DNA from 2 places in the Thermasporomyces composti genome. Region 2 is predicted to be linked to the other one. Evidence: riboswitches for the same ligand, from Rfam matches in the RefSeq annotation. Region 2 holds a riboswitch; the other holds the start of a gene.
What was found. Region 2 has a riboswitch for cyclic di-AMP ahead of DFJ64_RS20030 (LysM peptidoglycan-binding domain-containing protein). Riboswitches for the same ligand answer to the same signal wherever they lie in the genome.

Region 1: it holds a riboswitch for cyclic di-AMP, as region 2 does, so the genes downstream of both, DFJ64_RS01260 (C40 family peptidase) here and DFJ64_RS20030 (LysM peptidoglycan-binding domain-containing protein) in region 2, are expected to answer to the same signal.

Annotation. Positions count from the first base shown of each region.
Region 1 covers NZ_QTUC01000001.1:282,701-293,851, forward strand. The annotation lists gene DFJ64_RS01245 (glycosyltransferase family 4 protein) at 1-757, opposite strand, end outside; gene DFJ64_RS01250 (M48 family metalloprotease) at 813-2,114, opposite strand; gene DFJ64_RS01255 (hypothetical protein) at 2,151-3,554, opposite strand; gene DFJ64_RS01260 (C40 family peptidase) at 3,653-4,678, opposite strand; cyclic di-AMP (ydaO/yuaA leader) riboswitch at 4,692-4,869, opposite strand; gene DFJ64_RS01265 (NYN domain-containing protein) at 4,987-6,312, opposite strand; gene DFJ64_RS01270 (class I SAM-dependent methyltransferase) at 6,472-7,233, shown strand; gene DFJ64_RS01275 (DEDD exonuclease domain-containing protein) at 7,318-9,111, shown strand; gene DFJ64_RS01280 (Lrp/AsnC family transcriptional regulator) at 9,214-9,498, shown strand; partial or broken gene DFJ64_RS20175 (DUF2510 domain-containing protein) at 9,563-9,667, shown strand; gene DFJ64_RS19790 (RAD23 family protein) at 10,055-10,768, shown strand; gene trpD (anthranilate phosphoribosyltransferase) at 10,837-11,151, opposite strand, start outside.
Region 2 covers NZ_QTUC01000001.1:62,243-73,393, forward strand. The annotation lists gene DFJ64_RS00280 (AAA family ATPase) at 1-841, opposite strand, end outside; gene DFJ64_RS00285 (metallophosphoesterase family protein) at 838-2,010, opposite strand; gene DFJ64_RS00290 (phosphatase domain-containing protein) at 2,076-2,582, shown strand; cyclic di-AMP (ydaO/yuaA leader) riboswitch at 2,747-2,903, shown strand; gene DFJ64_RS20030 (LysM peptidoglycan-binding domain-containing protein) at 2,911-3,558, shown strand; gene DFJ64_RS00300 (TldD/PmbA family protein) at 3,723-5,231, shown strand; gene DFJ64_RS00305 (metallopeptidase TldD-related protein) at 5,234-6,625, shown strand; gene DFJ64_RS19770 (hypothetical protein) at 7,013-7,222, opposite strand; gene DFJ64_RS00315 (hypothetical protein) at 7,243-7,599, opposite strand; gene DFJ64_RS00320 (dihydrodipicolinate synthase family protein) at 7,783-8,562, opposite strand; gene DFJ64_RS00325 (S9 family peptidase) at 8,820-10,724, shown strand; partial or broken gene DFJ64_RS00330 (NAD(P)-dependent oxidoreductase) at 10,758-11,151, shown strand, end outside.

The sequences.
Region 1 (11,151 bases), 220 kb from region 2:
TCACGTGCGACCGCATCCCCTCGGCGTCCACCAGGCGCTCCAGCGCCGAGCGGTGCGGACCATCGCCGACGATCAGCAGCAGCGCGTCGGGTACCTGACGCACGACGTGCGGCCACGACCGGATCAGGACGTCCTGGCCCTTGCGCTCGGTGAGGCGAGCCACGCAGACCACCACCGGCCTCTCCGGCGCGATCCCCAGACGCTTCCGGACGATCTCCCCGCCGCTGCCTGGGCGGAAGGTGTTGACGTCGACTCCGGGCGTCAAGCGCACCATGCGCGCGGCGTCCTCCGGCGCCAGCGCGCGAGCGATGATCGAGCGGGTGTACTCGCCCAAGTACGTGAGCGTGTCGGTGGCCCGACCGATCCGACGGAGGGCCCGCCTGGCGCCGGGGACGCGCGCCCACCACGTCTCGTGGCCGTGCGTCAACGCGACGATGCGTTCGGCACCGGAACGGCGCAGCGAGTCGGCGAGCAAGCCCAGCGGCGCGGCCGCGCCAAACAGGACCCGGTCGCAGCCTTCGGACCGCAGCACCTCGCTGGTCCGCCGAGCCACCATCGGGGTCGGGAGGAGAGTGCCCGCGGGGTCGCGGACGACCGGGAACGGCAACGTGGCGTCGAAGGCCCGGTCACCTGGCATCGAGGCGGTGTAGACCACGACCTCGGACGCGGGCATGCGCTCGCACAGGGCGAGAACGAACGCCTCGATACCGCCCTGACGGGTCGGGAAGTCGTTGGTGACGACGAGGGTGCGGCCCACGACGACTGAGCCTAGCCGGGCGATCATCGCCTGCCCGGTCGGCGCGCCCGCCGCCTCACTGTCCGGCGAGCGCGGGAATCTGCGGCTCGCCGCGGTGCGCGACCCACCACCGGACCACGCCGAGTCGATGCGGCGGGGCCGGGTGCGTGGCGAACCACCCGAACAGCACGGGTGACGGTTCCAGGTCACTGCGGTTCGTGACGGCCAGCCACCGGTGCACGCGCGCGTAGCCGGCGGGATCGCGGGTGAGGTCCAGAGCGTGGACATCCGCCCGCGCCTCCACCCGGCGGGACACCAGGTTGTGGATCGGCGCCGCCACGAGCGCGCCGACAGCCACGAGGGCGAGCACGAGCGCCACCGCGCGCGGGTCAGCGGCCGAGCGCACCCGGGCTCGACGGGTGAGCCACCGACTGTCGAGCAGATACCCGAGCACGACCACACCGGCCACCGCGGCGAGTGCGCCGAGCGCGGTCCCGCGCGCGACGTCGTGTCGGCGAGCATGGCCGAGCTCATGAGCGACGATCAACCGGATCTGCTCCGGCGTCGCCTGCTCGAGCAACGTGTCGTACAGCACCAGCCGCCAGGTCGGGCCGACACCGGACACGTAGGCGTTGACCCTGGTGGTCCGCCGCGACGCGTCCGCGACGAGCACCTCGGTGAGTTGGATTCCATCCCGTTCGGCGAGCTCGAGGAGAGACGACCGCAAGCCGCCGGGAGGCAACGGGGTGAACCGGTACTGAAGCGGCTCGACGACGACCGGATAGACGGCCGAGCCGACCGCCACGGCCAGACCAGCGAGGACGGCGGCGGGCACGCACCACCACCGCGGGAACCGTCGAGCCAGGCCCACGAGCGTGAGCAGGAGAGCGACCACGACCGCGCAGACGAGCGCGAACCCGGCGGCGAGGTCGCGGGCCCACGCCCCCCAGCCATGGGTCGACGCGTCCACGTGTCGCCGCGCCAGCTCCAACCAGACATCGAAGGGAAGGACCGCCAGCCGGACCACGACCAGCAGAGCGAGGGAGCCCAGTGCCACGCGCACCCACCACACCCGAACGCCGCGGGTGACGACGGCGCACAGCCGGCTGCCCCAGCCAGTGAGGCCGAGGAGCGCGAGGAGCACCGTCGACGCGACGGTTGTGAGGTAGGCCGGCGGCTGGATGAGGCGCTGGAGCCGCCTGCTGGCCTCGATCTCCGCAGGGGTGAAGTCCGCGGTCAGCGGAAGCCGCGGCACGGTCACCGCCGTGCCATCGTCGGACAGCCGCCACGGGGTGAGGAGGACGAGCGCCACACCGACGGTGAGCACCATGCCCATGGCCAGGCACGCGTGTGCCCGACGTCTCCCCCGTTGGTCCACCGCGCTCCCCCTCGCGGTTGGCGGCCTCTGGGAGGGTTATCCCCCGACGCTGACGTCCCGCACCCAGTCGCGCCAGGCCTCGACGAAGTCCTCCGGCGTGATACCCAAGACCTCGCGATAGGCCCGGCGCTCCTCCCTCTCCGTCGACGCGGAGTCCATCGCGCGGTAGAAGTCGACCAACGCCGCCTCGCCCCAACGCGAGGCGATGAACCGACAGGCGGTCCACGCCGCCTCGTAGGCCTCGTCGAGGTCCTCGGCCTGAGGGTCGAACTCCTCCTTCTGCGGAAGGTCACGCGGCGGTCCGGAGCGCCGGACCTTCGCCAGGAACTCTTGGGCGATCACGTCGGTCGACAAGCCCGAGTCGTGGAATCCCACGTAGTCGGCGAAGCCCTCGGACAGCCAGAGCGGCATGGCGCTCACCGTGGCACCGGCGGCAACGTGCGTGGTCTCGTGGGTGAGGACGACCAGACGTCCCAGCGAGCCGATCTTGTCGAAGGTATCGGGATTGAGGACGATGTGGGACGCCTCCGTGGGGTTCGCCCGCTCCACGGAGGTGGTGACGGCCGCCACCGCGCCCTGGGTCTCGGCGTCGACGCCGACCACCCGTTCCATCTGCTGCTGGGTCGCAGGAACGAGGACGACCACGTGCTGTGCCCAGTCCTGGCCCCAGATCTTGCTGACCCTTTCGACAGACCGATCGGCGGTCCGGGCGATGCGCTCCAAGCGGCTGCGCGGCGCCACACCGATGAGCAGGCTGTGGGTACCGCGCACGACAGTGACCTCGTCCTCCCACCACAGAGCGGTCGGGCCTGTCGGCTCCTGCCCCTCCCGGTCGGCGGCGACGTAGGTGACACCGTCGCGTTCGACGAACACCATGCGCAGCGTCGTGCGCCACGGTGCCGGGTCACCCTCGAGCTTGTAGGTGACGTCCACCTCCGCGACCCACGCGGTCGGTCCGAGGACGGCACGGCGGTCCGGGGTCAGCCCCACGGTATCCTCGACCGGCGCACCGAAGCGGTACTCCGTCACGCCCATTCGCACCAGGTTGTCGTAGGTGCGGGCGGCGCGCGCGGCGAAGTCCTTGGCGTGCGGATCGACCGTGCGAAGGTAGGCGGCGCGGTTCCGCTCGGTGAGTGCCCGAGCCTGGCGCGCGAGCAGAGCACGAGCGGCGTCGAAGCGTTCAGCGGCGGCTGGCACCGGGCCCGCGCGCTCGTCGCCACTGCCCCGCCGGCTCGGCGATCCCCCCTGCGTCGCCTGGTGGACTGACACCGCGGAGGGGAGCGCACGTCCGTCGGTTACCGCCTTCACGGTGCCCGCGACACCGACGACGAACAGCAGGCCGCAGGCGACCAGAAGGACGAGACGTCGGGGCGATCGGTCCGCCAATGCCGGACGCCGGACTCGGCGGTGAGAGCCCGGCGTCCTCGCGCGGTCAGTCACGCTGGCATCGTAGGGGCGGCCGGCCCCGGCTGGCGGCTACGTCGTGTCTTACGGTCTCGACCCGTCGCGTCCCGCCACCCCTCGCGGCGGCGCGACGATCAGCCCGGGCGACCCGCCCCCGCGTAGGGCATATACCGCATGGGGATGTACTCGACGACCTTCCCCGGGCGAGGCGCGTGGATGATCATGCCGTCGCCGGCGTAGATCCCGACGTGGTGCAGGTCGCTGTAGAAGAACACCAGGTCGCCAGGCCGAAGCTCCGACTGCGAGATCTTGCGTGAGACGGCGTACTGCTGGCGCGAGGAGTGCGGGAGGGACACCCCGGCCTGACGCCAGGCCATCATTGTCAGACCCGAGCAGTCCCACGCGTCCGGGCCGGCGGCGCCGAACACGTACGGCTCACCGAGCTGGGCACGGGCGAAGTTGAGCGCGATCGCTCCGCGACCGCTCCCTGGCGGGGGCGGTGGAAGCCGGTCGCCTCCTCCCCGGGACGAACGGTCACGCGCGCGCTCCCGTTCTTCCTGCTCCCGAAGTCGCCGCCGCTCCTCTTCGGTCAGCCGTTCGAGGAGCGCCTTCGCCTTGGCCGCCTTGCTCCGCGCCACCTTCATGCGCTTCTCGGCGGCCTCGCTCGCCCGGCGGTAGCGCTCCAGTTCCGCCTCGCGCATCGCCTTCTGCTCCGCGAGGCGCTTCTGCTCGGCCTGTAGCCGGCGCAAGAGGTCACCCTGTTGCCCGGCGAACGCCTTGGCCGAGGTCATCTGGGCCAAGAACTCGTCAGGATCGTCGGCGACGAGCAACCGCACCGTGGGATCCAGACCGCCGGAGCGATACTCGGCTGCGGCGTACTGGCCGATGGCCCCCCGAAGCTCAGCCAGTCTGGTTTCCTGCCGCTCGACGTCGGCGTCGAGGGTTTTCACACGCCGCTTGATGACGGCCATCTGGTCTTCGAGCTCGTTGGCTCGTTCGGCCATCAACTCGGCCTGATGGTAAAGACGGTCGACCTGCTTGCGAACCTCGTCGATGCTCGGGGTGGGATCGGCGTGACTTGAGCCGGGAAGACCAACGGCCACCGCCAGCGTGGCGGACCCCAGCGCGAGCAGAGCACGTCGCTTGCGACGGTTCGACACGGGCAGCTTCGCCCCTTCCTTCCAACAACGCCTACCGGGTGAGCTGACGGGTTCGGGCCGGAAGTCGCCCTACGAGAACGCCGGCTCCTGGTGGGCCGCCGACCCTCCCGATTCACCCCCGGGATGTGTTGCTGGGTCCCCGGCTCCTTGCCGGGCGTTGTGACCCGACAAGGATTAGGCGTGGCGTCCGCCCGCCGACCGGGTGGCCGACTAGCACAAGACGGACACCTGGGGCGGGACTTTAGTGACCATCTCGTAATCTTTCAAATCCCCCAGCCGGGTGTTCCCCGGCCGCTGATTACCGCGAGCTACCGCGCGAGAAGGCGGACGAGTTCCGAGGCCGGTCTCGGACGGGCCCCGAAACGGCGAACTCCCTCGGCGACCTCACGGTCGCTCGAGACCACCACCACCGGCCGTCCAGGCGGCTCCGCCGCGGCGATCTGCCGAATCACCTCGTCGGCGCTCACCCCCGCTGGGCTGAATCGGACGCGAACGCCTCTCGGCACCGAGAGCTGGGGTGGCGTCGTCACCTGTGCGCCGTCGAAGACACAGGTGACCTCCGCGCCGGTCTGCGCCACCACACCTCCCAGCGCGGTCACCAGCCGACTGCGCTGCGTCTCCAACGGCAGGGTCGGCCAGGCCGTCTTCGTCACGTTGTAGCCGTCCACGACGAGATGGACCTGTGGCAGCCCGAGCAGAAGCTCCAAAGACACGGCGTCCTCGGGCCTGGATACCGCCGGACCGGGGGCAGGCTCGGTCGCCTCCACGATGTCGGCTGGCCGCGACCGCACCGGCGGCAGCGCCAACTCACGGCGCAGCCCCTGTGCCGCATCCACCAGTGTGTCGAGCAGGAGCCGCAACCGGGCGCTCGCGACGTCACGACTCTCCCGCACTGCCCGGCGCGCCGACTCCAGCGCCATCTCGGCGTCAGCGAGCCGCGCCCGCAGCCGCCGAACCTCCGCCTCAGCGCGCGCGACGTCGGCGGCGGCCTTCTCCTGCACCTCCTCGAGGAGTCGAGCGTGCTGGGCGGCCGTTTCCTCTGCGCTGCGGGCTCGGTCTCGCGCCTGCCGGACAGTGCGGCGGAGCGTGGCGTTCTCCTCCTTCACCGCGGCGAGCTCCGCCTTGAGTCGCTCGCGTTCGTGGCGAGCGGCCTCCCGGACCGCCGCCAGCTGCTCACGGAGACGCGCGACAGTCTCCGCCTCCCGGTCACTGGCCTGCGCGGCGCTCTCCCGCTCGAGCTGCTCGAGGACGTCCTCAGCCACCGCGGTCCACCCCGGCGGCCGCAACAGATAGGCCGCCGCCACCACGTCGAACGGGTCCGCAGCCGCCGGTCGGCGTCCTTCCCGGATCGCCTCGGCGAGATCGGGCATGCCGCGTCGGAGCCGATCCGCCACACGGTGACGGAAGTTCGGGTCCCGATCCACGGCGACCGCGATCGGCGTCGCAGCCAGCCGGACCCGGCGCGCTGGAGCAAACCTCGCGAATGGACGCAGCCCAGCCGGAAGCTCCGCCACCTCGAGCTCGTCGATCGCGCCCGAGGCGAGAGCCACGATCCGTTGCCGAACCTGGTCCGGCAACGGCCGGGAGAGGACGTCTTCGCCCGTCTCCTCCGATCCGGCTGCTTCGCTGCTCACCTTTCGAGCGTAATTGGACGCCCGCCACGCCCATGCCGCGCCTCAATCCCGCGATGAAGGAGAAGACAAAACGTCACCGGATGAGAATGCGCCGTGACACATCGCGACATGACGCCCAGGCGCGACCAGAAACCCCGATCTCTGGCTACCCTTCCGCGCGTGAGCACCAAGAACCGCGCGAAGCTGCTCTACCAGGTCCAGTACGCCGCCCGAAACCCGGGCAAGATTCCGGGCTACCTGCGGCGACTCAGCCGCGACCTCATCCTTCGCGCCCGGTACCGCGATCACGTGAGCTACTACCGCGCGGTCATGAAGTCGGACGCCGCGAAAAGCCCTGAGGCCGCCGTCGGCAGCAAGTCCCACGAGCGTTGGCTCGCCCTCGGCCAGATGCAGTTCGACTACCTCATCGAGCACGGCCTCAAGCCCGGCGACCGCATGCTGGAGATCGGCTGCGGGAACCTCCGAGCCGGCCGGTTGTTCATCGACTACCTCGAACCGGGCCACTACTACGGGATCGACATCTCCCCCGACATTCTCCTGGCAGCGCAGGAGACCATCGTTCGGTACGGGCTGCAGGACAAGATGCCGTACCTCACGCCGGTCAGCGACCTGCGCTTCTCGTTCCTGCCCGACCACTACTTCACCGTCGTCCACGCGCACAGCGTCTTCTCTCACTCGCCGATCGAGGTCATCGACGAGTGCCTGGCACACGTCGGACGAGTGATGGCTCCCGACGGCTTCTTCGACTTCACCTTCGACCGCACCGAGGGCGAGGAGCACCACGTGCTGCGCGAGGACTTCTACTACCGGACCGAGACCCTCATCGCCCTCGCCGAGCGTCACGGGTTGCGGGCGCGCTTCATGGAGGACTGGGAGAAGCGTCCGCACGGCCAGTCCAAGATCCGCGTCACGCACCGCTAGCCAGCCGACCGCGACCCGCGTCGGCGTCCGAGCACGAGCGCGTCCTGCGTCGCGGTGTCGGTGGACACTCGTAACGTCCCGCCCATGACCGTCGAGGCGACGTTCGCGTCCCCACGTAGCGGCGGCCCACCCGTCGGTGTTCAGACCAGCTTCGACGAGCTCGGCACCCCGCTGCGCGAGGTCACCTTCTGTGTGGTCGACCTCGAGACCACCGGCGGCAACCCCGACAGCGCGGGTATCACCGAGATCGGAGCGGTCAAGGTCCGAGGAGGCGAGGTCCTCGGCGAGTTCCAGACGCTCGTCAACCCGGGCGCCGCGATCCCGCCGTTCATCGCGGTCCTCACCGGCATCACCGACGCGATGGTCGCGAGCGCACCCACGGTGAACGAGGTCCTTCCCACGTTCTTGGAGTTCGCGCGTGGGTGTGTGCTCGTGGCCCACAATGCTCCCTTCGACGTGGGTTTCCTGCGCGCCGCCGCCGACGCCGCCGGCTACCGTTGGCCGTCGTTCAACGTCATCGACACCGCCCGACTCGCCCGCCGGGTGCTCACCAGGGACGACGCCCCCAACTGCAAGCTCGCCACGCTCGCCGCCTACTTCAAGTCGCCGACCACCCCGACACACCGAGCCCTCGCCGACGCACGCGCGACCGTCGACGTGCTCCACGGCCTGCTGGAGCGCCTCGGATCACTCGGCGTCCACACGTTGGAGGAGCTGTCGACGTTCAGCTCCCGGGTCTCCCCCGCCCAGCGTCGCAAGCGCCACCTGGCCGACAAGCTCCCCCACGCACCCGGCATCTACCTGTTCACCGACGACCGCGGACGGGTCCTCTACGTCGGGAAGTCCAAGGACCTGCGCACGCGAGTGCGGAGCTACTTCACCGCGTCCGAGACCAGGTCCCGGATGGGCGAGATGCTCAACCTCGCCGCCGACGTCATCGGTATCGAGTGCGCCACGCCCCTCGAAGCCGAGGTTCGGGAGCTGCGGCTCATCGCGGCGCACAAGCCTCGTTACAACCGGCGATCTCGTTTTCCTGAGCGGGCGAGCTGGCTGAAGGTCACCGTCGAGCCCTTTCCTCGACTGTCCCTCGTTCGCGACGTGAAAGCCGACGGGGCCACCTACTTGGGTCCCTTCGGCTCCCGCCGAGTCGCCGAGCAAGCGATCGCAGCCCTCCACGAGGCGTTCCCTATTCGCCAATGCACCCAACGGCTGTCCCGCTCTCCAGGACGTGGTTCCGCGTGCGTCCTCGCGGAGATGGGCCGGTGCGTCGCGCCGTGTGTCGGCACCGTCGATGTCGCGGCGTACGCCGTGCATGTCGAGGCGGTGCGCCGCGCCATCACCACCGATCCCAGCCCTGTCATCGAGGCGATCACCCGTCGGATCCGGGTCTTGGCGGAGCAACAGCGCTACGAGGAGGCCATCGTGCACCGCGACCGGATGGCGGCCTTCGTGCGTTCGGCCGCGCGCACACAACGGCTGGCCGCTCTCGCTCGCTGTCCGGAGGTGGTGGCCGCACGACGTCTGCCCGACGGGGGATGGGAGGCGCACGTCATTCGGTACGGCCGGCTCGCCGGCGCCGGCGTGGTGCCTCCCGGGTCACCGGCACGCGCCGGCATCGCGGTCATCACCGCTTCCGCGGAGACCGTCGAACCGCCACCACCCCCTCGACCGGCCGCCACGGCTGAGGAAACCGAACGGATCCTCGCCTGGTTGGAGCAACCCGGCGTCCGTCTTGTGGAGCTGTCCGGCGAGTGGAGCTGTCCGGTCGCCGGAGCGGAGAGCCGGATCGCGTGGCTGGACACCGCCTACGACTGGCGTGAGGGGCACGTGGACGACTCGCGGGGACTGCGTCCCGGCCAGTCGCCGCTCCGCCCGTGACCCTGCCCACCCGCGTCTTGTCCGGCGCGGCGGCCAGGTGCGGACGGCCGGCCGGGATGTGGTACTCGTTGCGGAGGCAACTCAACGGGTCAAGGAGGCACAGTGATCACGGCGATCGTGTTCGTGCAAGCAGACGTGGCACGCATCCCCGAGGTGGCCCAGCAGATCGCCGAACTCGACGGTGTGAGCGAGGTCTACTCCGTGACCGGAGACATCGACCTCATCGCCATGGTGCGCGTGCGCGAGCACGAGGAGATCGCCACCGTGGTCGCCGACCGCCTCAACAAGGTCCCGGGTGTCCTGGCCACCGAGACCCACATCGCGTTCCGCGCCTACTCCCGGCATGACCTGGAGGCCGCTTTCAGCCTCGGCCTGGACGAGTCCTGAGGGGACGACGTCGAGCTGACCTCCACCTGATCAACACCGGCACACCACGCACTAGCCTGAGCGCATGCAGGACCAGGCGCCCGGCTGGTACAGCGATCCGTTCGGGCTACCGGAGACGTATCGCTGGTGGGACGGCCAGCAGTGGACGCGGTTCGTCACCACGGACTCGTCCGCACCACCGCCGGTCAAGGATGAGGAGAGGCAGAGCGGCACAGCGTCGCAGGCAGGTCCACCCGCGCCCGGAAACGCGGGGCCTCCGGCTCCGCCGCCGTCCACGGTCCCGCCCTCCCGGGGCCCGGCTGGGCCGCCAGGCCCGGGTGGGCCACCTCCGACGCCGCCGCACCCGCCGCCCGGTCCTGGCCCTCACCCGCCCATGTGGCCGGGTTCGGCGCAGCCCATGCCGCCTGGCGCACAGCCACCGCCGCCCGGTGCGCCCGGCCCGGGGTACCTGCCACCCCTTCTCCCACCGAGCGTCCCACCCGCTGGCGGCCTTCCGCCACGAGCGGAGGGGCTAAGCACGGAGGCACGCGTCACCTCCCCCACCGCTCGTCTCGCCGTGATCATCGGCGGCGTCGCGGCCTTCGTCCTGCTCGGAGTCGTCGGTTACGTCGCGGCCAGCTCCGGCGACGACGAGGACACCACGAGCGCGTCCGAGCCCGCTCCGGCAGCCAGCACGCGGGCGCCGGCGTCCCCGGAACCGACCACCAGCCCTTCGTCGCGTCCTGAGCCGGCCCCGAGCACGACGCCCGCAGAGCCCACGAGGCCGGACGACCTCCAGGCGGGACCGCACCTGATGTACAGCCTGTTGTCGTCGCCCTGGCGGCTCGACCCAGCGGCGACCAACGCGTTGAACGCCGTCGTCGCCCAGACAACGGTGACCGAGCCCAACTACCGGGACGGGCACGACTGGCTCGCGCTCGCCGCGGTCGGCCCGGCCAGCCCAGAGTTGTACGACCGGAACGACCTCGCCGCGAGCGCGCAGGAGATCGCGACGTGGTTCGCCGACAACAACTTCGTGGGCGCGGAGATCACCAGCGAGACGAGGTCCCGCACTCCCTTCGAGGTCGACGGCAGGAAGGCCTACCTGCTCGAGCAGCACTTGAGCTACCACATCGAGGGCCTGCGATCGACCGGCGAGACCGTGTACGTCGCGGTCGTGGACCTCGGCAACGGGCAGGGCGGCATGTTCATCGGATCCGTGCCCGACACGCACCCGCAGCTGGTCAAGGACGTGCAGGACGCGATCGAGTCACTCCACGTCATCGAGTGAGGCCAAGTCGGGCGACGCGGGGCACCCGCGGTCGCCCCGCGACGACGCGACACCCCCTGCCCGAGGCGCTACCTCGTGGCAGCGGCGAGCCAACGCTCGAGGACCGCGGCTGCCTGGCCCTCGTCCAGCGACTGGCGAGCCCGCTCGTACGCGGCGGCCAGACGCTCGGACAAGGAGGCGTCCGAGGGCTCGAAGACCGCCAGGGCGGCGGCGGCGTTGAGCAGCACCGCGTCCCGGACGGGCCCGGACTCGCCTGCCAGGAGGCGCCGACAAACCTCCACGTTGTGAGAAACGTCACCACCTCGGAGTTCCTCGGGGGTCGCACGCGGAATCCCGAGGTCGGCCGGGTCGAAGCGCTCCTCGGTGATCGTGCCGTCCCGCAC
Region 2 (11,151 bases):
CGCGCGCCGTCACCAGCCGCTCCTCGGCGAGGTCGCGGTTCTGGCTGAGCCTCTCGACGGACGCGATGAGCTCGGCCGCGGCCTGGCGGCGCCGTTCCAGCTCGTCGACTCGGCGTGACTGCTCCGCCAGTCGGGCGGCCAGGCGGTCGTGGTCCTGGCTGAGCCGCTCGGCGCGGGCGACGTCCTGGTCGACCTCGGTCAGTCTGGCTCTCGCGTCCTGAGCCAGGCGTCGCGCCTCGTCCCGGCGCCGGAGCGCCTCGGCGTAGGCGCCGGTCGGGCGGCCGGTCGGGGTGAAGTAGCGGAGGTACTCCGCTTCCACGGCCTCCACGAGCGGGACGGTCGCGCCGTGGTCACTCTCCCCACCTGCCACCTCGTCGAGCGCGGTGAGCACCGAGGTCACCGTCCCGGCCACCGGGACGGTGAGGGTCTGCTCTTGGCCGACGGCCAGCGCCGCCCACAGGGTCTCGTCGACGTGTTCGCCGAACAGCCGCCTGGCCTCGTCGTGGGCCTCGCGGCCGGTCCACGTGCGCCCTTCGGGCTCGACCCGAAGCTCGGTGGCCCGCTGCTTGAACCAGCGTTTGCGGTAGTGGAGGCGCAGCTCCCCGACGCTGACGTCGGCTTCGACCTCTGTGCCGACGTCGCTGCCGGCCGGTTGGACCGCGCGCAGCTTCGTCGCCTTGGAGTCGTCGGGCACCTCGAACAGCAAGCGGAACGCCTCGAGCAGGCTGGACTTGCCGGTCTCGTTGTCCCCGACCACGACGGTGACCCCGGTGGGATGGAACGTCAACTCGCGGTCGGTGACCCCGCGGAAGTTGCGCAGTCGGAGCCGATGCAGTCTCACGCCGCTCCCCCAGCCAACCGGTGCAGCAGCGCCAAGGCGTTGGCGGCTTCAGCGTCGCCGGCGCCCGTGGCGATGCGAAGCTCCTCCAAGGCCGCGCGAGCCGGTCCGGTGACGGGCAGCTCGTCCAACGCGGCGTCGTCGGGAAACACCCCGACGTCCCAATGCCGGCCCCAGCGCTGGACAGCGGCGAAGACCTCCTCATAGGCGTCGAGGAGGGTCTCGAGCCTGGTGAGCCCAGCCACCGAGAGCGTGCCGCGGACGCCGAGACGGACGACGGTCCGAGTCTTGTCGGGTTGGTCATCCAACCAGCCGGCGAGCTGGTCGAGGTCGTCGTCACCGTCGACCTCAACCACGTGGGACAGGAGGCGCCAGGTGCCGACCCGCGTCGGGGTGACGGTGCAGGCCTGTCTCTCGCCACCAGCGAGTTCCACGACCAACACCTCGCCCGGGCGCTCCTCCTCCGGACGCGTGGGCTCCGGCGTTCCCGAGTACCAGATCCGCCCGGTGGTGCCCACCTCGGTGGTGGAGTGGCGGTCCCCGAGCGCGAGGTAGTGCAGCCGACCCTCGTGGATCGCCCGCTCCACGGGGGCGAGGCGGATGAGAGCGGGTTCGTCGACGTCGGGCGCGAGGCTGTCCACTTGGCCGTGACCGACGACGACCCGGATCAGCCCGTCAGCGGGCGGGTCGAGGTCGGCGACCGCTGCGAGTGGATCGGTGAGCGCGCGCCGGGTCCGCCAGGGGAAGCCCACCACCTCCACGCCAGGGGTGGGTCGGCGCGGCTCGCTGTCGGACAGGACGTCGACGTGGCTGGGTAGGTGGGTGGTGAGGGTCGAGCTGGTCCAGACCGTGCCCGGCTCGAGCGAGTCATGGTTGCCTGGGAGGAGCAGCACGGGGCACGGAACGGCACGGAGCGCCTCGCAGGTCCGCAGCACGACGTGCCGGTCGACCTGGTTGGCGTCGAAGACGTCCCCCGCTACCACGACGAAGGCAGCGGCCACCTCCCCGGCGAGCGCGCCGATGCGCTCGATCGCGTCGATGCGCGCTTGGCCGTAGCGAGCCTGCGCCTCCGGGCCGAGGAAGTGCCGCACCATGCCGAGCTGCCAGTCACTGGAGTGGACAAACCGCACGCCGACGGTGTCCGAGGCCCCGGGTCTGCTCGTGATCGCCATGATGGGGTGCACGCTAGTCGGAGCGACCGACGAGACGCGTCGTGCCACGCCTGTGAGGGGCAGGGATGAGCGATCGGGCCAGGGACACCGCGGTCATCGACATCGATGGCGTGCTCGCGGACGTCCGCCACCGGCTCCACCACCTGCGCACCCGCCCCAAGGACTGGGACGCCTTCTTCGCCGCGGCCCAGCATGACCCGCCCTTGCCGGAGGGCTTCGCCGTCGTGCGGACGTTGGCAGACCGACACCGCGTCGTCTACCTGTCGGGGCGGCCCGAGCGCCTCAGGGGGGTGACCGAGCGGTGGCTACGCCAGCACGGCGCCCCGCCGGGAACGCTCCTCCTGCGCCGGGACGGCGACCTCAGACCGGCTCGCCGGGTCAAGCTGGAGCGGCTGCGCGAGCTCCAGGCACGTGTCGTGGTCGTGGTCGACGACGATCCCGCGGTGTGCGCGACGCTGCGCGCTGCCGGCTTCCCCGTCCTGCAGGCCACCTGGGGATTCGGCGAGGAGAACGAGCACGGCGAGGCGGCCAGAACCCTGCACGAGGCGCAAGAGCGTAACGGTCGGTCATAACGACCTGCACGTCGTCACTGATTGTGTCGGTGCGCCTACTGTGACCAGCGAAATCACCGATGCGCGGGAACCGGTTGAATAACGAATTGGCAACGTCGTAGAGTCCTGTCCGTCGCGTCGCCTTGACGCGACTACGACCCGCTTCGCCGAGCTCCGCCCAGCGGTGTCGTACGTCCGTCGTCAGCAACGGGGCGGAGACGGAGGAACCGATTCGGCTCCACCCCCTCGGGTGGGCCTAGGGGTGAGGCCGCGGAACCCGCGGCCGGGCACACCTCTCGCCCGAACCCGACAGCTCACTCCGCAGGCGATGAGAGGGAGCGAGACAAGCATGCCCTACAAGCCCAAGCACCGTGGCACGAGTCGCGCTCGACGGGCCGCTCGCAAGGTCACCACGACCGCGGCGGTCACCGGCGTCGCCGCCGCAGTCCCGATCGCGTTCGCCAACCAGGCCGACGCCGCCACGCAGGAAACGTGGGAGCGGCTCGCGCAGTGCGAGAGCAGTGGGAACTGGCACATCAACACCGGCAACGGCTACTACGGCGGACTCCAGTTCGCCCCCTCCACCTGGCGGGAGTTCGGTGGCACCAAGTACGCGCCGCGCGCTGACCTGGCCACCAAGGAGCAGCAGATCGCCATCGCGGAGAAGGTGCTCGACGTCCAGGGATGGGGAGCCTGGCCGGCCTGCTCGCGCAAGCTCGGACTGACCGAGGCGGACAAGGCGGGCGACCCTGGAGTGTCGTCGGACCAGAGCAAGGCCCGTGAGAGCTCCCGGTCGAGGAGCTCGCGCGGTTCGGAGCGAGCTCGCACGCCCGTATCCAGCGCGACCTACGTCGTGCAGCCCGGCGACTCGCTGTCGTCGATCGCCGCCGCGCACAACCTCGAGGGCGGCTGGCGTGCCCTGTGGAAGCTCAACCGCGATGTCGTCGGCAGCAACCCCGACCTGATCTTCCCGAACCAGAAGCTGCGTTTGCGCTGAGCGTCCTGCACCGAACGCCCCGCCTGTCCCACCCGGGCGGGGCGTTCGCGTGTCCAGCGCGGCGTAGGTCACGGTGTGTGTCGCTCGGGGGTGCCGCGACGAGGGCCGTCCGCGGTCACGCGTGATCACCCACCTCGTCGCGCCGGACCGCTAGGCTTCGGCGTGTGCCGCACGAGATCGACCAGGACTTTGTGAGCCTGCCTCTCCACTCTCTCGCCGACGCGGCGCTGAGCCGAGCTCGCGAGCTCGGCGCCGAGCACGCCGACTTCCGCCTCGAGCGAATCCGGTCCCAGCGCTATTCGCTGCGGGACGCCAAGCTGGAGGGCAGCCACGACGGCCAGGACAGTGGCTTCGCCGTCCGTGTCATTCACAACGGCACCTGGGGCTTCGCCAGCAGCGTGATCTTGACGCCTGACGAGGCGGTCCGGGTCGCCGAACGCGCCGTCGAGGTGGCCAAGGTCGCGGCCACCATGAACGCCGAGCGCATCGAGCTGGCCGACGAGCCCATCTACCACGACGTCACGTGGGTCTCGTCGTATGAGATCGACCCGTTCGACATCGACGAGCCCACGAAGGTGGCGCTCCTGGCCGACTGGAGCCGCCGGCTGCTGGACGCCGAGGGCGTGGACCACGTGACCGCTTCGCTCCGCCAAGTCAAGGAGCAGAAGTTCTACGCCGACAACCGCGGCACGATCACCACCCAGCAGCGGGTTCGCATCCACCCGGTCGTGGAGGCGTTCGCCAGCGACCCCGAGACCGGTCGCTTCGACTCGATGCGGACACTCGCGCCACCCGTCGGCCGCGGGTGGGAGTACCTCATCGGATCGGTGTGGGACTGGGAGAACGAGCTGGCCGAGATCCCCTCGCTGCTGGCGGCCAAGCTCAAGGCACCCAGTGTCGAGCCGGGCGTCTACGACCTGGTCATCGACCCGTCCAACCTGTGGCTGACCATCCACGAGTCGATCGGCCACGCCACCGAGTTGGACCGGGCGCTCGGCTACGAGGCCAACTACGCGGGTACCTCGTTCGCGACTCCAGACCAGCTCGGCACCCTGCGCTACGGCTCACCGTGCATGCACGTCACCGGCGACCGCACGGTCGAGCACGGGCTGGCGACGGTCGGCTACGACGACGAAGGCGTCAAGAGCCAGTCCTGGGACATCATCCGGGACGGCATCCTCGTCGGCTACCAGCTCGACCGTCGGATGGCGAAGGCGTTCGGTTACGAGCGGTCCAACGGCTGCGCGTTCGCCGACTCCCCGTCGCACATCCCCGTGCAGCGGATGGCGAACGTCTCGCTGCAGCCCGAGCCTGACGGGCCCTCGACCGAGGAGCTGATCAGCCGGGTCGACCGGGGGATCTACATCGTGGGCGATCGGTCGTGGTCGATCGACATGCAGCGACGCAACTTCCAGTTCACTGGTCAGCGCTTCTACCGCATCGAGGGTGGCAAGCTCGCCGGTCAGCTTCGTGACGTGGCCTACCAGGCGACCACCACCGAGTTCTGGGGCGCGATGGAGGCGGTCGGCGGCCCTCAGACGTGGGTGCTGGGTGGCGCGTTCAACTGTGGTAAGGCGCAGCCCGGACAAGTCGCTCCGGTGAGTCACGGCTGCCCGTCGGCGCTCTTCCGCGGTGTACGCATCCTCAACACCACTCAGGAATCGGGACGGTGAGCGTGAGCAGCAACCTGACCCTCCAGGAGATCGTCGAGCGGGCGCTGTCCCGGTCGAAGGCCGACGGATGCGTCGTCATCGCCCAAGAGTCCTCCAGCGCCAACCTGCGCTGGGCCAACAACACGCTCACCACGAACGGGGTGATGCTGACCCGGTCGTTGACGGTGATCGCCACCGTGGCGGGCCGGTCCGGAGTGTCCTCCGGTGCCATCAGCCGGTCGGTGACCACAGCACAGGATGTCGACCGGGTGGTCCGGGACGCCGAGGACGCCGCTCGGGCCAACGAGCCCTCCGAGGACGCGCGTCCGCTCATCACGGGCGAGGCCGCTCCGGACTGGGACGAGCCGCCGGCGAGCACGTCGATCCACGTCTTCGACTCCTTCGCCCCCGCTCTGGGCGAGGCGTTCGGACGGTCTCGCGACACCGGGGTGCAGCACTACGGCTACGTCGAACACGACGTGACCACGACCTACCTCGGCTCCTCCACCGGCCTGCGGTTGCGGTACGTGCAGCCGACTGGGTTCGTCACCATGACCGGCAAGTCGAAGGACCTGAGCCGCTCCGCCTGGGTCGGCCAGGCGACCCGCGACTTCCGTGACGTCGACCCCGGCGCCCTCACGACCGAGCTCGAGCGCCGGTTGTCGTGGGCGCGGCGCACCATCGAGCTCCCGGCTGGCCGCTACGAGACCTTGCTGCCACCGACGGCCGTTGCCGACTTGATGATCTACGCCTACTGGACGATGTCGGCGCGCGACGCCCACGACGGCCGCACCGTCTTCGCCAAGCCGGGCGGCGGGACACGTGTGGGCGAACGGCTCTCCTCCACCAGCGTGAGCTTGCGCTCGGACCCGGCTCACGCCGGCCTGGAGTGCGCGCCGTTCGTCGTGGCCCACGCGTCATCCAGCGAGCAGAGTGTCTTCGACAATGGCCTCGGCCTGGGCGCCGTCGAGTGGATTCGCGACGGTGTCCTGTCGTCCTTGGTGACGACTCGGCACTCCGCGGAGCTCACCGGGTTGCCGGTGACACCGTTCGTCGACAACCTCATCCTCGAGGTGCCGAACCCGGGTGGCTCGCTCGAGGATCTGGTCGCCCGCACCGACCGTGGCCTGCTGCTCACCTGCTTGTGGTACATCCGCGAGGTCGACCCGCAGACCCTCCTGCTGACCGGGCTCACCCGTGACGGCGTCTACCTCGTCGAAGGCGGGGAGGTCGTCGGGCAGGTCAACAACTTCCGGTTCAACGAGAGCCCGGTCGACCTGCTCGCCCGCTTCACCGAGGCGGGCGTGACCGCGCCGGCCTTCTCCCGCGAGTGGGGTGACTACTTCCCACGCACGGCGATGCCGGCGCTGCGGGTGCCTGACTTCAACATGTCCAGCGTGAGCCAGTCGAGCTGACCCTGGCGCCCACCCTGACCCTGGCGACCACCGGCCGCGGCCGACACGCGCCACGCGCCTTGGTTCGCTGTGCCCGTGTGGCCTTGGTTCGCTGTGCCCGTGTGAGCGTCCGCGGGCGACCCACGCGGTCGCGCGGCTGCACGACCGGGCCGTCGAGCTGTCCCTCGAGCTCGTACGACCGGGCGATGAGGTCGGCCATCGCGGCGCGGAACTCCTCGCGTCGCCTGTCACTCCAGTCCGCGGTCAGCTCAGCGAAGATCCGCTCCTGCCACGGATGCGCGTGCCGGAGGAGGACCTGGCCTTTCGGCGTGACGGTGACCATGCGGCGACGGCGATCGGTCGTCGCCGCGGCCATCGTGAGATAGCCGGCCGCGACCGCGTCCTTGATCAGTCTGGACGCGCCGCTTCGGTCGATGCCGAGCTCGTCGGCGACGCGTTCAACGTCGCCAGCGCGTTACGTCCGGTCAGCGCGGCCACTGCCTCCGTCACCATGACGAGCCGGCCCCGCGCGGCAACCGACCCGTCGCCGGCGACCGCACCTCGCGACCAGTGGCGGACGAACGCGAACAGCAGCTGCCCCGGTCCCGGTGTGCTCATTCGGTCGCGACCAGCTCCCGCTAGACCGACGCGAGTTGCAGCGCGGCCTCGAGGTTGGGCAGTCGCAGCGCAGCGGTCGCCTTCGCGTTCGCGACGCGAAACACCGTCGCCACCCTCGTCGGCGCGTCGCTTCCCGGCCACGTGGCGTCCTGCTCGACCACCACGAGCCGCTGTCCGATGAGGTGCCGGGTGCGCGGCTGCAGCCGGATGCCCGACCGAGCGACCCAGTCGGCGAACTCTTGCGGCGAGATCGACCCCGCGCCCTTCGGGCCGAGGACGACGACCGGGTCACCGACAGCCTCCGCCGCTCGACGGAGGTCACCAGCGTTGACCGCGGCGTGCCACTCGTCGATGGCCCGTTCCTCTGTCGAATCCACCCGGTCTGTCGAAGCCACCCGGTCGGTTGTATGCGAATCGCATACATCAGTTGTCCGCCAGGCCACCGACCACTCGCGGAGACCTGCTGAAGACACTCGAGCGCCTGGTGCAGGCCGTCGAGAGGGTCGGGGTTTTCGCGGTCGGCGTCCGACCCGGCTTCCCCGGTGAGCAGCCCCCGACACCTACCGCAGGGCGAGTCGGCACACCGTCGAGGTGCCATACCGTGCCGCGGCGGCATCCTTGAGCGCGCGGAGGCCAGAAGCCCGCACGGCGATGGCCAGGTCGGCGAGCTCGCGCTGGGCGGTGGCGTCGCCACCGAAGGCCTTGATGCAGGCCTCGGGAGCGACGTTGGCGAAAGCCAGCAACGCACCCGCGACACCCAACGGCCCGGCGAAGGAGAGCAGCGCACCCGACCCGACGTAGATCGCGCCGTCCCACGTGGACAGCTCGTGGAGCAGCCGTACCGGATCCGCCGAGGAGTCCTTGAGGCCGCCGATGGGCAGGTCGGGCAAAGTGCCGACGTCGATACCGGGGACGCCGAGCGGCCCCGGGTTGTGGTACCCGATCACCCGCTCGGGCCCACCCGCGGCGTCCGCCACCGACGCGAACAGCTCACGCTGGTCGACCCCACCGCGTGCCGGGCTGACGAGGACGGCGTCGGCTCCCGCCGCGCGCGCCGCGGCGGTTCGCCTCGCGGCCGCCCTCGGCCACGCACCGCTGGCGCCGGCGATGACGGTGATCTCCTCGGGCAAGGCGTCACGAACGGCCGCGATCAGGTCCGCTCGCTCAGCGTCGTCGAGCGTCTCCGCCTCTCCCGTCGTCCCAGCGACGAGCACCGCCCGGACACCAGCGTCAACGAGTCGCCGGGCGTGGTCGACGGTCGCCGGGACGTCCACCTCACCCTCAGACGTGAACAGCGTGAGCAAGGCGACACCGACGCCGACGAACGCAGGGCTAGCCATACCTCTCCTCAGCCGGACTACCTCTCCTCAGCCGAGCTATGTCCCCTCAGCCGAGCTGTCCCGCTCGACCGGGCTGCTCCGCCACCACGAGGCATTCTGGCAACGAGTTGTCGCCTTGTCGGCAGCCGTCGTGGCTGATCGACGTCACGCCCGCCGGCCCCTCCGGGCTGGCCGGTGCGCCCGAACGCCTCCGGGGCGTCCGGGATCGGTACGGCTCACGTCGGTGAGAAGGGCGACGCGTTGTTACGGTTCCTCCCATGGCCGCTGCCGTCGCGCCCGGGCTGATCCGCACCCTCCTCCAGATCCCTCTCGTCGAGGCGCGGGATGTCGACGACGAGGGTCGGCTGCTGGTCGGCTACGACGTCTCCGGGTCGATGCAGCTCCACGAGGTCGACCACGACGGAACCTGGCGGCAGCTCACCGCTCTCGACGGCCCGGCCAGGGGTCGCTACCTGCCCGGGCAACGCGCGGTCGTCGTCGAGCACGACGCCGGGGGCAACGAACGCACCCAGCTCTCGCTGCTCGACCTGGACGAGACCGGTGCCGCCACCGACGGCGAGGCCAACGACGAGGGCACCGACGAGCTGCCCCTGCGGCCACTGGTTCACGATCCGCGCTGGATCCACCGGCTCGCTGGCGTGCGGCCCGGAGGGGTTCTCTACCTGACCAATCGGCGCAACGGTGTCGACTTCGACCTGGTCCACCGCGACGTCGCCACGGGTGAGGAGAGGGTTCTCTACGACGGGGGCGGATACGTCATGGAAGCCCAGGCCTCACCCGACGGCCGATGGGTCGCTCTGACCCGGCCGAACGCGCCAGCCAACTCCTACCAGCTCGTTCTGGTCGACACGACCGACGGCCAGTGTCGCGCGCTCACAGGCTGGAAGGACGACACGTTCCTGCGGACACCGTCGTGGCTGCCGGACTCCTCGGGCTTGCTGGTCTCGAGCAACGCCGGCCGTGAGATGACCGCCGTCGTCCACTACGACCTGACCAGCGACACCTGGAGGGACGTGGTCGTCGACGACGCCCACGACCTGGTGGGCTGGGCCAGCCCCGATGGCGAGCACGTCCTCGTCGCGGTGAACGACGACGGCGAGGTGGGGCTCGCGATCCACCGCCTCAGCGACGGGCGACTCGTGCGCACTCTCCCCCTTCCCGCCGGCGGCTGCGCCGCTCTGCACCGCCACCCCGACCCGGTCTGGTCGCCGTCGGGGCGCTTCGCCGCGTTCACGTTCTCCTCCCCGCTCGAGCCCCCGTACGCGGTCCGCTACGACCAGGCCTCGACCACACTCACCGCGGCCCGGGCTCCTGACACGCCGGCCCCACCCACGTGCCTGGTAGCGCCAACCTCCCAACGAGTGCCCACACCGGACGGGGAACGGATCCCGACGTTCCTGTACCGGCCCGCCGACGGTGGCGACGGCTCGGTCGTCGTCGTCATCCACGGGGGTCCGGAGAGCCAGTCGGTCCGACAGTGGAGCCCGATCGTCGCCGGTCTCGTGGCCCAAGGACACGCCGTCGTCGTGCCGAACGTGCGCGGCTCGACCGGCTACGGCAAGCGCTGGTACGCCCTGGATGACGGGCGCCGCAGGCTGGACGCGGTGGCCGACCTCGCCGCCCTGCACGAGTGGCTCCCTGCGGTCGGCCTCGATCCCGGGCGGGCCGCGCTCTACGGTGGCTCGTACGGCGGCTACATGGTGCTGGCAGGGCTGGCCTTCCAGCCCGAGCGGTGGGTGGCCGGCGTCGACATCGTCGGGATCGCCTCGCTGGTGACGTTCCTGGAGAACACCTCGAGCTATCGACGCAGCCACCGCGAGCGCGAGTACGGCTCGCTCGCCCACGACCGCGACTTCCTCCACGAGGCGAGCCCACTCACCAGGGTGGACGCGATCCGGGCCGCCCTGTTCGTCATCCACGGAGCCAACGACCCGCGCGTGCCGCTGTCGGAGGCGGAGCAGATCGTGGCGGCGCTGCGCGCACGTGGCGTGCCGTGTGAGTTCCGGGTGTACGACGACGAAGGACACGGCTTGGCCAAGCGCGCGAACCAGCTCGACGCGTACCCAGCGGTCTTGGCGTTCCTCGCCGAGAAGCTGGCCCCGCCGGTGCGGCGTGAGGCTGAGGACGAGTCCTCGCTAGGTTCACAGGTCGGGTCCGGGTGAGTCAGTGGACGAGGCTGGCGGAGAGGATGGACAGCGATGAGTGAACGTGTCGGCTTCATCGGCCTGGGGATCATGGGTGCCGGGATGGCGGCGAACCTGCTCCGCGCCGGGTTCGACGTCGTCGTCTACAACCGCACCGCCGCCAAAGCTGAGCCACTCGCCGCCGCGGGTGCGGAGGTGGCTGACTCGCCTCGGGCGGTGGCTGAGCGCTGCGGCGTGGTGTTCACGTGCGTGAGTGACACCCCTGACGTCGAGCAGGTGCTCTTCGGTGAGGACGGTGTCGCTTCCGGAATGGCCCCAGGAGGACTCGTCGTCGACACGAGCACGGTGAGCCCGGAGGCCACCCGCCGGTGGGCGGCGCGGCTGGCCGAGCAGTCGATCGGCTTCCTGGACGCCCCGGTCTCCGGCGGCAGCGAGGGCGCCGCCA